DNA from 2 places in the Rhodoferax sp. GW821-FHT10B06 genome. Region 2 is predicted to be linked to the other one. Evidence: riboswitches for the same ligand, from Rfam matches in the RefSeq annotation. Region 2 holds a riboswitch; the other holds the start of a gene.
The links. A riboswitch is a leader RNA that binds a small molecule or an ion and turns the genes downstream of it on or off. The one in region 2 is predicted to bind glycine.
Positions count from the first base shown of each region.

Region 1 (6,112 bases), on a different contig from region 2:
TGGCTGCACCCGCGGCGCGGCCTGATCTCGCCCGCTGAATTCATTCCTGTCGCTGAAGACACCGGCATCATCATTCCGCTAGGCCAGTGGGTGCTCAGCAACGCCTGCCAGCAGCTCAAAAAATGGCAAGGCCAGGCCTCGACCGCGCACATCAGCATGGCCGTCAACGTCAGTGCGCGGCAGTTCCACCACCCCGATTTCGTAGAGCAAACCACCCAGACCGTGCTGGCCAGTGGCGTGGACGCCCGCCAGGTCAAGCTGGAGCTGACCGAAAGCCTGCTGGTCAACGACCTGGACCTGACAATCGCCAAGATGACCGCACTCCAGGCCCTGGGCCTAGGCTTTTCGCTGGACGACTTCGGCACCGGCTATTCATCCCTGTCCTATCTCAAGCGCCTGCCGCTGGGCCAGCTGAAGATAGACCAGTCCTTTGTGCGCGACATTGCCGAAGACGTGAACGACGCCTCCATCGTGCGCACCATCATCGCCCTGGGCCAAAGCCTGGGCCTGGCGGTGATTGCCGAAGGGGTGGAGACCACGGCCCAGCGCGACTTCCTGGCCCTGCACGGCTGCGCGGCCTACCAGGGCTATCTGTTCAGCCGTCCGCTGCCCATCGAAGCCTTGGATAAATTATTGGCCGCCAGCGCAGACTAGACCTGCGCCAGCAGCTGCCAATTTGATAGCATCCAGACTGAGCTCCCATGTAGTCCGCCACGCCCTCCTTGGCGTGAAAGCTGCATGGTCCGTGTTTTGAAAGGAATGTGCATGCTGGATTTACTCGTCACCCACGCCACCCTGCCCGACGGCCGCAGCGGCATGTCCATCGCGGTACAGGGCGGCAAGATTGTGGAAGTCAGCCCCGGCCTGCAGGCCCCCGCACAGCAAACCGTGGATGCCCAGGGCCTGCTGGTCAGCCCACCGTTTGTGGACGCGCATTTCCACATGGACGCCACCCTGAGCTACGGCCAGCCCCGCGTCAACCAAAGCGGCACCTTGCTGGAAGGCATCGCCCTGTGGGGCGAGCTCAAACCCCATCTCACGCAAGAGGCTTTGGTGGACCGCGCCATGGCCTACTGCGACTGGGCCGTGGGCCACGGCCTGCTGGCCATCCGCAGCCATGTGGACATCTGCGACCCGCGCCTGCTGGCCGTGGAAGCCCTGCTGGAGGTGAAACGCCGCGTCGCCCCCTACCTGGACCTGCAGCTGGTGGCCTTCCCACAAGACGGCGTGCTGCGCGACCCGAACGGCATGGACAAACTCAAGCGCGCGCTGCAGATGGGCGTGGACGTGGTCGGCGGCATTCCCCACTTCGAGCGGAGCATGGCCGACGGCGCGCTCAGCGTCAAGCTGCTGTGCGAGCTGGCCGCAGAACAGGGCAAGCTGGTCGACATGCATTGCGACGAGTCAGACGACCCACTGTCGCGCCACATCGAAACCCTGACCTATGAGACCAACCGCCTGGGCCTGCACGGCCGCGTCACAGGCTCGCACCTGACCTCCATGCACAGCATGGACAACTACTATGTGTCAAAGCTGTTGCCGCTGATGGCCGAAGCGCAAATGAACGTCATCAGCAACCCGCTGATCAACATCACCCTGCAGGGCCGGCACGACACCTACCCCAAGCGCCGTGGCATGACCCGCGTGCCCGAGATGCTGGCCCAGGGCCTGACCGTGGCCTTCGGCCAGGACTGCGCCATGGACCCCTGGTACAGCCTGGGCAGCGGCGACATGCTGGAAGTCGCCAGCATGGGCCTGCACGTGGCGCAGATGACCAGCCAGGCCGCGATGCGCCAGTGCTTCCAGGCCGTCACAGCCAACCCGGCGAAAATCCTGCAACTCGATGGCTATGGCCTGGAGGCCGGCTGCAACGCCGACTTTGTGCTGCTGCAGGCGCAAGACCCGATAGAGGCGATTCGCCTGCGCGCCACCCGCCTGCAGGTCTACCGTCGGGGCCAGCTGCTGGCCCAGACGCCGGCCACCACCGCCCGCCTGCACCTGCCCGGCCGGCCCAGCCAAACCGACTGGATGCTGCGTCCATAAACTTATGCGAAACAGGCCTCTTGCGCAGGTAATACCTGCGCAAGCAGCTATTAACTTGATAGCAAACTAGGCCAGGTTTTCAAACACCGGGTGGAGATCGTCCGCCCAGTGTTGCAGCTCGGCCTGGTCGATATGCAGGTGCGACATGCAGGCCGAGCCATGGCGGGCCCATTCGTCCGACTCGCGCGTGCCCTCATGCAGGGCCACCAGGTGCTCGGCCAGCAGCAGCATGGCCACCAGATAGCGCACCTCGGGCGGGACGCTGGCCACCGGCAGAATGTCGAAGTCGTGGTGCAGGCGCACGGCGGCCGTCACCAGGGGCGGCAGCTTCCAGGTCTTGGCCACCAGCGCGCCCACCACGGCGTGGTCGGTCTTGTGGGCGGCGTTCTCGGTTGCCACAAAGCTGCGGTCCTGCCGCGCCAGGGCCTCGGCCAGGGTGCCGGCATAGCCCTTCAGGCCCTGCAACATCACCGGTATGCCCACATGGCAGAACAGGCCGCAGGTCTGCGCCACGTCGGCGTCCACGCCGTACAGATGGCGAGCGATGTAGGCCATGGCCAGGGATCGGCGGGTCGAGGTTTCCCAGAAATGCTCCAGCAAGGCCGCATCCACGCGGATCGCATGCCGGGTGAAGAAGCCGGTCAGCACGCCCACCGTCTGCTTCACGCCCAGCATGGCGATGGCCTCGCCAACGGTACGGGCCGGGCGCGAGCGGGCAAACAGCGGGCTGTTCGAATAACGTATCAGCGCCGCCGCCATGGCCACGTCCTGGCTGGCAATGCGGGCGATGGCGGCGGGGTCGGGGTCGCCGCCCCGCACTTCGCCCTGCAGCTCCAGCAAGAGCTGGGGGCACGGCGGGATCACGATATCCCGCACGGCGCCCTTGGCCTTGGCGGTTTCCAGTTCTCGGTCTATGTCTGCCAGCTGCATCGCGCCCCCTTAGTCCACGGAATTATGCCGACTTGCGCTTGGGTAGAATCCCCCCGTCAGGAGAGAGTTTTCACCCGAAAACCGCCGAAGGCGCAGGGCCCCGCTACGTGGGCCTGAACGCTCAGGCAAAAGGACTGACAAGCGTTTCTCATCAAACGTCACCCCACTGGAGAGAAGTCCGCCCCGAGCGGACTCACCGAAGGCGCAACCCGCAGTCGGCCTGCACCACCGCAAGGCCGGCCCGGCGAATCGCTCAGGTAAAGCGGACAGCGGGGACCACACATGGCCGTCAAAGGCCATGATCCGATTGTGTGTCCCCGAAAGAACCGCCATGGCCGATTTGTTACTCACTCCCCTCAACGCGCTGCATCTGGAGCTCGGCGCCCGTATGGTGCCCTTCGCTGGCTACAGCATGCCGGTGCAGTACCCGGCCGGCCTGATGGCCGAACACCACCACACGCGTAACGCCGCCGGCCTGTTCGACGTATCCCACATGGGCCAGTTACGCCTGGTCGGCCCCGATGCCGCTGCGGCCTTTGAAACCCTGGTGCCAGTCGACGTGATCGACCTGCCCGTAGGCAAGCAGCGCTACGGCCTGCTGCTGAACGACGAGGGCGGCATCCGCGACGACCTGATGTTTTTCAAGCAGGCGGAAGATGACATCTTCGTCGTCGTCAACGGTGCCTGCAAAGCAGCGGACATTGCCCACATCCAGGCCCGGATCAGCCTGCATTGCGAAGTCATCCCCATGCCGGAAATGGCGCTGCTGGCGCTGCAAGGCCCCAAGGCTGTAGACGCGCTGTCGCGCCTGGCGCCCGGCGTGGAAAAGCTGGTGTTCATGACCGGCGGCCATTTCATTGTTTCCGGCATCCCCTGCTTCTTGACCCGCAGTGGCTATACCGGCGAAGACGGTTTTGAAATTTCGGTACACCAAGACCAGGCCGAGGCACTGGCCCGCGCTCTGCTGGCCCAGCCCGAAGTCCAACCCATAGGCCTGGGCGCACGCAACTCGCTGCGCCTGGAAGCTGGCCTGTGCCTGTATGGCAACGACCTGGACACCAGCACCACCCCCATCGAAGCCGGCCTGAACTGGGCCCTGCAAAAAGTACGCCGCGCTGGTGGCGCGCGTGAAGGCGGCTTCCCAGGCGCTAGCAAAATACTAGCGCAACTCGCAAGTAAACCGGGCGCTACAACCAAGAAACGTGTGGGACTGGTGGCACTGGAGCGCGTCCCGGTGCGTGAACACACAGCCTTGCAGGACACCGCAGGCAACGTGATTGGCGAAGTCACCAGCGGCTTGCTTGGCCCCACGGTAGACAAGCCGATTGCGATGGCCTACGTGGCGCCAGAATTTGCCGCCATCGGCACCCATATCAACGCCATCGTGCGAGGCAAAATCGTGCCGATGGAAGTCACGTCCATGCCCTTCACCCCGAACAATTACTTTCGCGGTTAATTCAACTTTTTACAGGAGCACCCCCATGAGCATCAAGTACACCGAAGACCACGAATGGCTGAACATCGAGGGCGACACCGCCACCGTCGGCATCACGCACCACGCGCAAGACGCATTGGGTGACGTAGTGTTCGTCGACCTGCCCGCCGTCGGCGCAAGCTTCGCGCAAAAAGACGTGGCCGGCGTGGTCGAGTCCGTGAAGGCCGCCGCCGATGTGTACATGCCTGTCTCCGGCGAGATCACCGAGGTCAACGAAGCCCTGCGCGCCGACCCCGCCCTGGCCAACACCGACCCGTTGGGCGCCGGCTGGTTCTTCAAGGTCAAGCTGTCGGATGCATCGCAAGTCGCCGCCCTGCTGGACGAAACCGCCTACAACGCATTTAGCCAAAACGCCTAACCCTCCCTAGACCTGCCCCATGACGACCTCCCTGCACGAACTAGAAAACGCCAGCGAATTCATCGCCCGCCACATCGGCATCGACGCTGCTGATGAAACCCTGATGCTGGAAGTGATTGGCTCCAGTTCGCGCCGGGATCTGATTGACGGCATCGTGCCGCGCTCCATCGCGCGCAGCACGCCAATGGATCTGCCAGCGCCCGTGACCGAGGCGGCAGCACTGGCCGAGCTGAAGGCCATTGCCGCCAAGAACCAGGTCTTCAAAAGCTTCATCGGCCAGGGCTACTACGGCACCCACACGCCAGGCGTGATCCAGCGCAACATCCTGGAGAACCCCGCCTGGTACACCGCCTACACGCCCTACCAGGCCGAGATTTCGCAAGGCCGCATGGAGGCGCTGGTCAACTTCCAAACCATGGTCTGCGACCTGACCGGTATGCCGATTGCCAACGCGTCCATGCTGGACGAGGCCACCGCCGCCGCCGAGGCCATGGCCCTGGCCAAGCGCAGCGCCAAAAGCAAGAGCAATGTGTTCATCGTAGCGGGTGACTGCCATCCGCAAACCATCGAAGTCATCCAGACCCGCGCCAAGCCGCTGGGTATCGAAGTCAAGGTCAGCACCGCCGTCATCACCCTGCCCCAATTGATGGCCAGCGGTGACTTCTTCGGAGTGCTGGCCCAGTACCCGGCCACCAACGGCATGGTGCACGACCTGCGCCCCCTGGTGGGCGTGGCCCATGCCAGCGGCGCAGCGGTCTGCGTGGCAGCCGACCTGCTGGCCCTGACCCTGCTGGTGCCCCCCGGTGAGTGGGACGCCGACATCGTCATTGGCAGTACCCAGCGTTTTGGTGTGGCCATGGGCAACGGCGGCCCGCACGCCGCCTACATGGCCTGCCGCGACGCGTTCAAGCGCTCGCTGCCCGGCCGCCTGGTGGGCGTCAGCGTGGATGCACACGGCAACCCGGCCTACCGCCTGGCGCTGCAAACCCGCGAGCAACACATCCGCCGCGAAAAAGCCACCTCCAACATCTGTACCGCACAGGTGCTGCCGGCTGTGCTGGCCAGCATGTACGCGGTGTACCACGGCCCGCAAGGCCTGACCCGTATCGCCGAGCGCGTGGCCCGCTTGACTGCCATCCTGGCGCGCGGCCTGCAGCAAATGGGCTACGCGGTAACCAACGAATACGCCTTCGACTCAATCACCGTCAAAACCGGTGACGCTACTAATTTAATAGCTAGCCGCGCACAGCAATCCTGCGCCAACCTGCGTTTTCGCTTGAAAACCC
Region 1 is NZ_JBWKNO010000008.1:201,233-207,344, reverse strand. Features, by position in the region: gene AC07O2_RS14755 (EAL domain-containing protein) at 1-654, shown strand, start outside; gene AC07O2_RS14750 (amidohydrolase family protein) at 766-2,043, shown strand; gene AC07O2_RS14745 (HDOD domain-containing protein) at 2,110-2,973, opposite strand; glycine riboswitch at 3,021-3,120, shown strand; glycine riboswitch at 3,130-3,253, shown strand; gene gcvT (glycine cleavage system aminomethyltransferase GcvT) at 3,305-4,429, shown strand; gene gcvH (glycine cleavage system protein GcvH) at 4,455-4,826, shown strand; gene gcvP (aminomethyl-transferring glycine dehydrogenase) at 4,846-6,112, shown strand, end outside.
Region 1: it holds a riboswitch for glycine, as region 2 does, so the genes downstream of both, gcvT (glycine cleavage system aminomethyltransferase GcvT) here and AC07O2_RS21450 (D-amino acid dehydrogenase) in region 2, are expected to answer to the same signal.

Region 2 (6,112 bases):
CCAGCAAAAACACCAGCAGGAATGAAATGCCTACCTGGGCCAGGATAAACAGGCCCAGCTTGGTGAAGTCGGCCCACAGCTGACGCACCACGCGGTCGGTACTGAGCTCCACTGTGACCTGGCCCACACGCCGGCCATCCATCACGATATCGCTTTGCTGGCTCAGCACCGTGCCCTGGCGGCGCGCAGACAGCTCGCTGGAGACAAACACATTGCCGAACTCGTCTTTTATCGTCACGGCCACCACGTCGGCATTGCGCGTGACCGAATCGATCAACTGCTTAGCCACCGCCTTGTCCACATTCCAAATCGGCATGCCCAGGCCGCTGGACAGCAACTGCGTGTATTGCAGCATGGGCTCGCGTATGCGCAAGGTCAACTCACGCTCGTAGCGATTGTTCAGAAGCAGGCTACCCAGCACCAAGGCTGGCAACACAATGCCGAGCGCTACGCCCAGCGTCATGATTTGTCTTAGGGATAGCTTCGGCACGCGGTCCTTTTCCGATGGATGACCTCCAAGCAGTGGCGGTAAATGCGAGCTAAGTACACCGGCAGCCTCCCGTAGACATGGGCCTTATTTCGTGCGCCATAGCTGGATGTTGGTATCGATCATTTTCTTCATCGCGTTTTGACGTGCCAGCTTGTACATGGCCTTGGCCAATGCAGCACGCAATTCGCTGCTGTTACAGGGAGACTTGTGTGAAAGCGTCAGGTACAGGCTCTCGTTGCTGATCGATGTGGCCATGGGCAGCAGCCCATCTATACCCAGCTTGGCAATGTAGGCCAAGGCCGGCGATTCCTCGTACACCAAATAGTCCACCCGCCCTAGCTGCAACATCTTGAGCGCCTGCTCTAGGCTAGGTACGGTAGCGATCTTCAGTGAAGTTTTGGCAAAACGGTCGAAATCCTCGCCAAAACTATTATTAATAACGGTTACACCAGACAGGCCCTGCAGGTCCGCCCAGCGCTGGTATTTGATCGGAGCAGACTGGCGGCCCCACACCAGGGAACGCGTCTCGCGGAACGACGGATAAACGTAGTCCATATAGTCCAGGCGATCCACAGTAAAGAAAGCGCCAGCAACCAGATCAACACGCCCAAGCTTGGCCTCTTCCTGCACACGGGCCCAGGAGCCGGCATAACGTACCTCGATCGGAATGCCGATCTCCTTGGCCACCATTTGCATCAAATCGGCATTCGCGCCAATCAGACGGTTACTGTCGGCGGGATCTCGCCACAAATACGGCGGGTATTCGGGGTTGCCTGTGGCAACCAGCTGTTTACAAGTTTCAGTCGCCCAAGCAAACGATGCCAACGACGCCAGAACGACCAGCAAGAATGCCGGACGCACGCACCGAGACCATGTCTCTTTGAATGGAAAACGGTTGCACATGAACGCCCTTTGAACCCGTAAGTTATGAAAGAGTCTACTATTGAAGAAAGCAATTACAGAAATATGCCTAGACAAGATCGCCATACTACACGTTACAAGTATGAGCCCCTTATGAGCCTTAAGATTTAGTGATCGCAGGCCCCCCAAGCAGGTTACATGCCGGCCACAGCGATGGTCTCGAAGTATGCGCGCCATCACCCTGCCTGCAGAATCATTCAAACCGAAGCATGATGCATATACAAGCCCATCTCCAAGCATGGGCAGCGCGCTGGAAACAAGGATGACGTGGCAGCGAATTGCCAGCCATGCTTTTTTGGTCCGTGCCTGCAGGTGCGCTGGGTACACTGGTAACCATTGGTTTCCGTAGTGCGTTGTTCGAGCTGGACCGCCTGGTGCTGGGACAAGGTGGCGGCCTGGTCGCCATTGCCATGCAACTGCAAGCCTGGCAGCGCATACTGGTACCCAGTCTGGGTGGACTGCTGGCAGGTGCGCTGCTCACCTGGGCCCAGAACCGCACCCCACGAAATGCCCCAAGCGACTATATGGAAGCCGTCGCGCTGGGCAACGGCCATATTCCCGTGCAAGCCAGTCTGGTCCGCAGCGGCTCCTCCCTGCTCAGCATCGCCAGCGGCGGCTCCATAGACCCGAGAGGGCTCCATGGTGCAGTTGGCCGCGCTGGGTGCATCCTTGCTGGTCGCTTACTGCACCAGCGCACAACTGGGTGTGGTCAACAAAAGCAGTCTGCTGTCCACCTACGTGCGCCTAAGCGAATAACCGGCTAGGCGTAGCTAGAGGCAACGATGGCGCCCACCATATCGGCCGTCACGGCCGACAGAGTCAGCCCCAGGTGCCCGTGCCCGGTGTTGTAGAACACGCCAGGTCGCTTGCCTTTGCCCACCCGAGGCAGCAGGTTGGGCATCATGGGGCGCAGCCCGGCCCAGGGCACCACACTTTCGGTGCGCACACCCGGAAAGCACTGCTGTACCCATTCCACCAAAGGACGGATGCGGTCGGCCCGGATATCCCGGTTATAGCCATTGAACTCCGCCGTACCGGCCACGCGGAAGCGGTCCACACCCAAGCGGCTGGTGACCAATTTGGTGCCGTCGTCCAGCAGGCTCACCATCGGTGCAGCAGCCTGGCTTTGTGCATCCTGCAAATTCACCGTAATGGAATAGCCTTTGACGGGATAGATGTTGACGCGGTCGCCCAGCTGCGCCGCCAGGTCGCGGCTGGCGGTACCGGCGCAAACCACCACACCGTCAAAAACATGGGCCTGGCGCTGGGCACCGTCATTGGCAGTGACAGTCACCTGTTTGCCATCGCTCTGCACGGCATCTATGTGCTGGCCATAGCGGGTTTGCACGCCCAGGCGCTCGGCCGCCAAGGCCATGCCGGTGCTGAATTTGTGGATGTCGCCCGTGGTGTCGCTTTCAGTGAAGTAACCGCCGTAGTAGTCGCCAGCCAAGGTGGGCTCGATGGCGCGCATTTCTTGCGGTGTGACCGCGCGGCGCTCCAGCCCGCCCTGGGCCAGCAATTTGGAGACCTTGCCGGCATGGTCGAAGCTGGCTTTGTCACGGTAGATGTGCAGAATGCCTTCGCGCTTGTGGTCAAAGTCCAGCCCTTCCGCATCCGCCCAGGCATTCAGGTGCTCACGCGCAGCAATGGCAAGGCGGGTGGTCTCCACCGTGTTTTTCTCGTAGTGCGGGATGGCAGCAATGAACTCGGCAAACCAGGCCAGCTTGTGCCAGCTCGGCTTGGGGTTGACCAATAAAGGTGCGTCGCTCTTGAGCATCCACTTCAGCCCCTTGAGCACGGTAGACCAATGGTTCCATACCTCGGCGTTCGACACCGAAAACTGCCCGCCATTGGCAAACGATGTTTCCATGGCCGCATAGCGGTGTTTTTCAAACAAAGTGACCGCGAAACCCCGCTTTGCGAGGGCATATGCCGTGGTCACGCCCGTAATACCGCCGCCTATAACAGCAAACTTTTTCATGATGAGAGTTCCAAAACGTCAAAGTGGGGATAGCAACAAGCGTGCGCAGCTATCGCCCCTCTGTTTTGGACCTGAGAGATTCACGACCGGCACATAGCCAAGCCGCTTGCTCCTGCGGTGAACCGGGTGACGAAACCCGGTTGCTCTTCAGATGTGTGTGACAGGTACCGGTCCTTTTGCCTGAAAGTTTCCGGGGCGGTTGCTCCTTCGGCGCTGTGGGCAAACTTGTTGAGCAACAAGGGCCCCAGACTCTCCCGGTACCTGCCGCAATTATCGCATGGGGTTCGCGTACCCCAGGACCGTAATGGCTCGGTCAATCAATTGAATCCGCCCATAAGGCCGACTGATTTACCCGGCCGAACCGCGCTCTAATTTTTCGCAGGCTCGGCCGCACTGCGCCTGCCGTGCACCGACACCGGCAGGTCACCATGCACGGTGACGCGGCGCACCACGCGGTGCTGGTCGCCGTAGTCGTTGATCGCGTAGTGCTGGGTCGCGCGGTTGTCCCAGATGGCCACATCGCCCTCGGCCCAATGCCAGCGCACGGTGTTTTCCAGCCGCGTGATGTGGTGCTGGAAGATCTCGAACAGGCGCTGCGAGTCGTGGGTGTTGTAGCCCACAAAGCGCTTCAGGAAATGCCCGGCCACCAGGCTGCGCTCGTCGGTTTCGGGGTGTACGCGCACCAGCGGATGGCGGGCCTCGATCAGGCGCGAGGTAAACACTTCGCGGTAATGCTTGGCGCCGTGGGCATCCACTTCGACGCGGGTGGCGGCGTAGTCGTAGTCGTTGCCATGCACCGCCCACAAGGTATCTGCCAGGGCCTTCAGCTCGGTCGGCAACTGCTTGTAGGCCTCGGCGGTATTCGCCCACACCGTGTCGCCGCCCTGCTGCGGAATGGTCAGCGCGCGCAGCACCGATACCTTGGGATAAGCGGCTTCGAAGGTCACGTCGGTATGCCAGGAATTAGCCCGGCCGCCGTGGTTCGAGTCCAGCTCCAGAATCTCGGTACCGCTGCGCGAGGGCACGGTGGGGTGCGGCACGATGCTGCCCCAGCGCCCGGCAAACAGCTGGTGCTCGGCATCGTCCAGATGCTGCTGGCCGCGGAAGAACAGCACCTTGTGCTGCAGCAGCGCCTGGTGGATGGCAGCAAAGGTTTCGGGCGCCAACTGGCCCGACAGGCGCACGCCTTGTATGCGTGCACCAATCCGCCCCGCCAAAGGATGGATATCGAGTGTGGGAATGACTTCAGCCTGGGGAGCATTGAGAACAGCGGACATGCAATTTCCTTTGGAGTGACGGTGGTTAAGAAAACACCTGTCCATGCTAGGAAGCCCGGTGCCGAAACCAAAGCACGGAATTCGCATGTGCATCTACACCGCACAGATGCGCATATGCATGCGCAATTTCCTTCGTTGTTGCGTAGGCCTTGCCAATCTACGCTGCAACTTCACGACAACTCCCAAGGGACATGCATGCGAACCGTTTTCAAGCTATTCACCGCCATGGCAGTGGCCTTCGGGCTGTCGGCCCAGGCCCTGGCGCAAGAGGCCCTGGAAGTCACCGACATCCGCTACCAGGGCTCGGCCGGCCAGGTGGTCTGGATTGAACTGGCCGAAAGTCTGGGCTATCTAGCGCCGCTGAAAGCCAAGTGGGTGGGCAACACCATCAGCGGCCCGCAGGACGTGCAGGCCGTGGTCACCGGCGACATCGATATCGGTGGCGCCTTCAATGGCGCGCTGGTCAAGCTGCTGGCCAAGAAGGCGCCGGTGAAAGCCGTGCTCGGCTACTACGGCGTGGACGACAACACCTGGACCGGCTATTACGTGAAGACCGACAGCCCGATCAAGACCGCCCGCGACCTGCTGGGCAAGAAAGTGGCGGTCAACACCCTGGGCGCCCACCACGAGTTCATGGTGCGCGAATACCTGGAGCGCAACAAGCTCAACGATGAGGACGCAAAACAAGTCACCCTGGTGATCACGCCGCCGGTTACTGGCGAGCAGGCGCTGCGGCAGAACCATGTGGACGTCACCACGCTGGGCGGCATTCTGCGCGACAAGGCACTGGAGCGCGGCGGCATCCGCCCGCTGTTTACCGACCAGGAACTGTTCGGCAACTTCACCGCCGGCTCGCTGGTGATGCGCAACAAGTTCCTGGAGCAAAACCCCAAGGCCTCCAAGCACCTGATAAGCGCACTGGCCCGCTCCATCGAATGGGCGCGCAAGACGCCGCCGGCCGAAGTGCGCGCCACGTTCGAGAAGATCATCAAGGCCCGCGGCCGCGCCGAAAGCGCCGACGCCATCCAGTACTGGAAGAGCACCGGCGTGCCGTCCATTGGCGGCGTGGTGCAAGACAAGGAGCTGCAAGTCTGGATCGACTGGCTGGTGAAGGAAGAGGTCATCAAGCCCGGCCAGATCAAGCCCGCCGACCTGTACACCAATGCCTACAACCCCTACGCCACCGGCGCCAAGGTAGCCGCAAAATGAGCGCCGGCAATATCCGCTTTGAGCATGTGCGCAAGGAATTCACCGTGCGCGCTGACGATGGTGGCCCGGAGCAACGCTTTGTGGCCCTGGACGACGTTTCGCTGGAGGTGCGGGCCGGCGAATTCCTGGTGTTGGTGGGGCCCAGCGGCTGCGGCAAATCTACGCTGCTGGACCTGCTGGCCGGCCTGACCTTGCCCACCAGCGGCCGCGTGCTGCTGGACGGCAAAGCCATCA
Region 2 is NZ_JBWKNO010000017.1:81,738-87,849, forward strand. Features, by position in the region: gene AC07O2_RS21440 (putative bifunctional diguanylate cyclase/phosphodiesterase) at 1-463, opposite strand, end outside; gene AC07O2_RS21445 (substrate-binding periplasmic protein) at 575-1,351, opposite strand; gene AC07O2_RS21450 (D-amino acid dehydrogenase) at 2,172-3,392, opposite strand; glycine riboswitch at 3,551-3,659, opposite strand; gene AC07O2_RS21455 (TauD/TfdA dioxygenase family protein) at 3,761-4,669, opposite strand; gene AC07O2_RS21460 (ABC transporter substrate-binding protein) at 4,865-5,878, shown strand; gene AC07O2_RS21465 (ABC transporter ATP-binding protein) at 5,875-6,112, shown strand, end outside.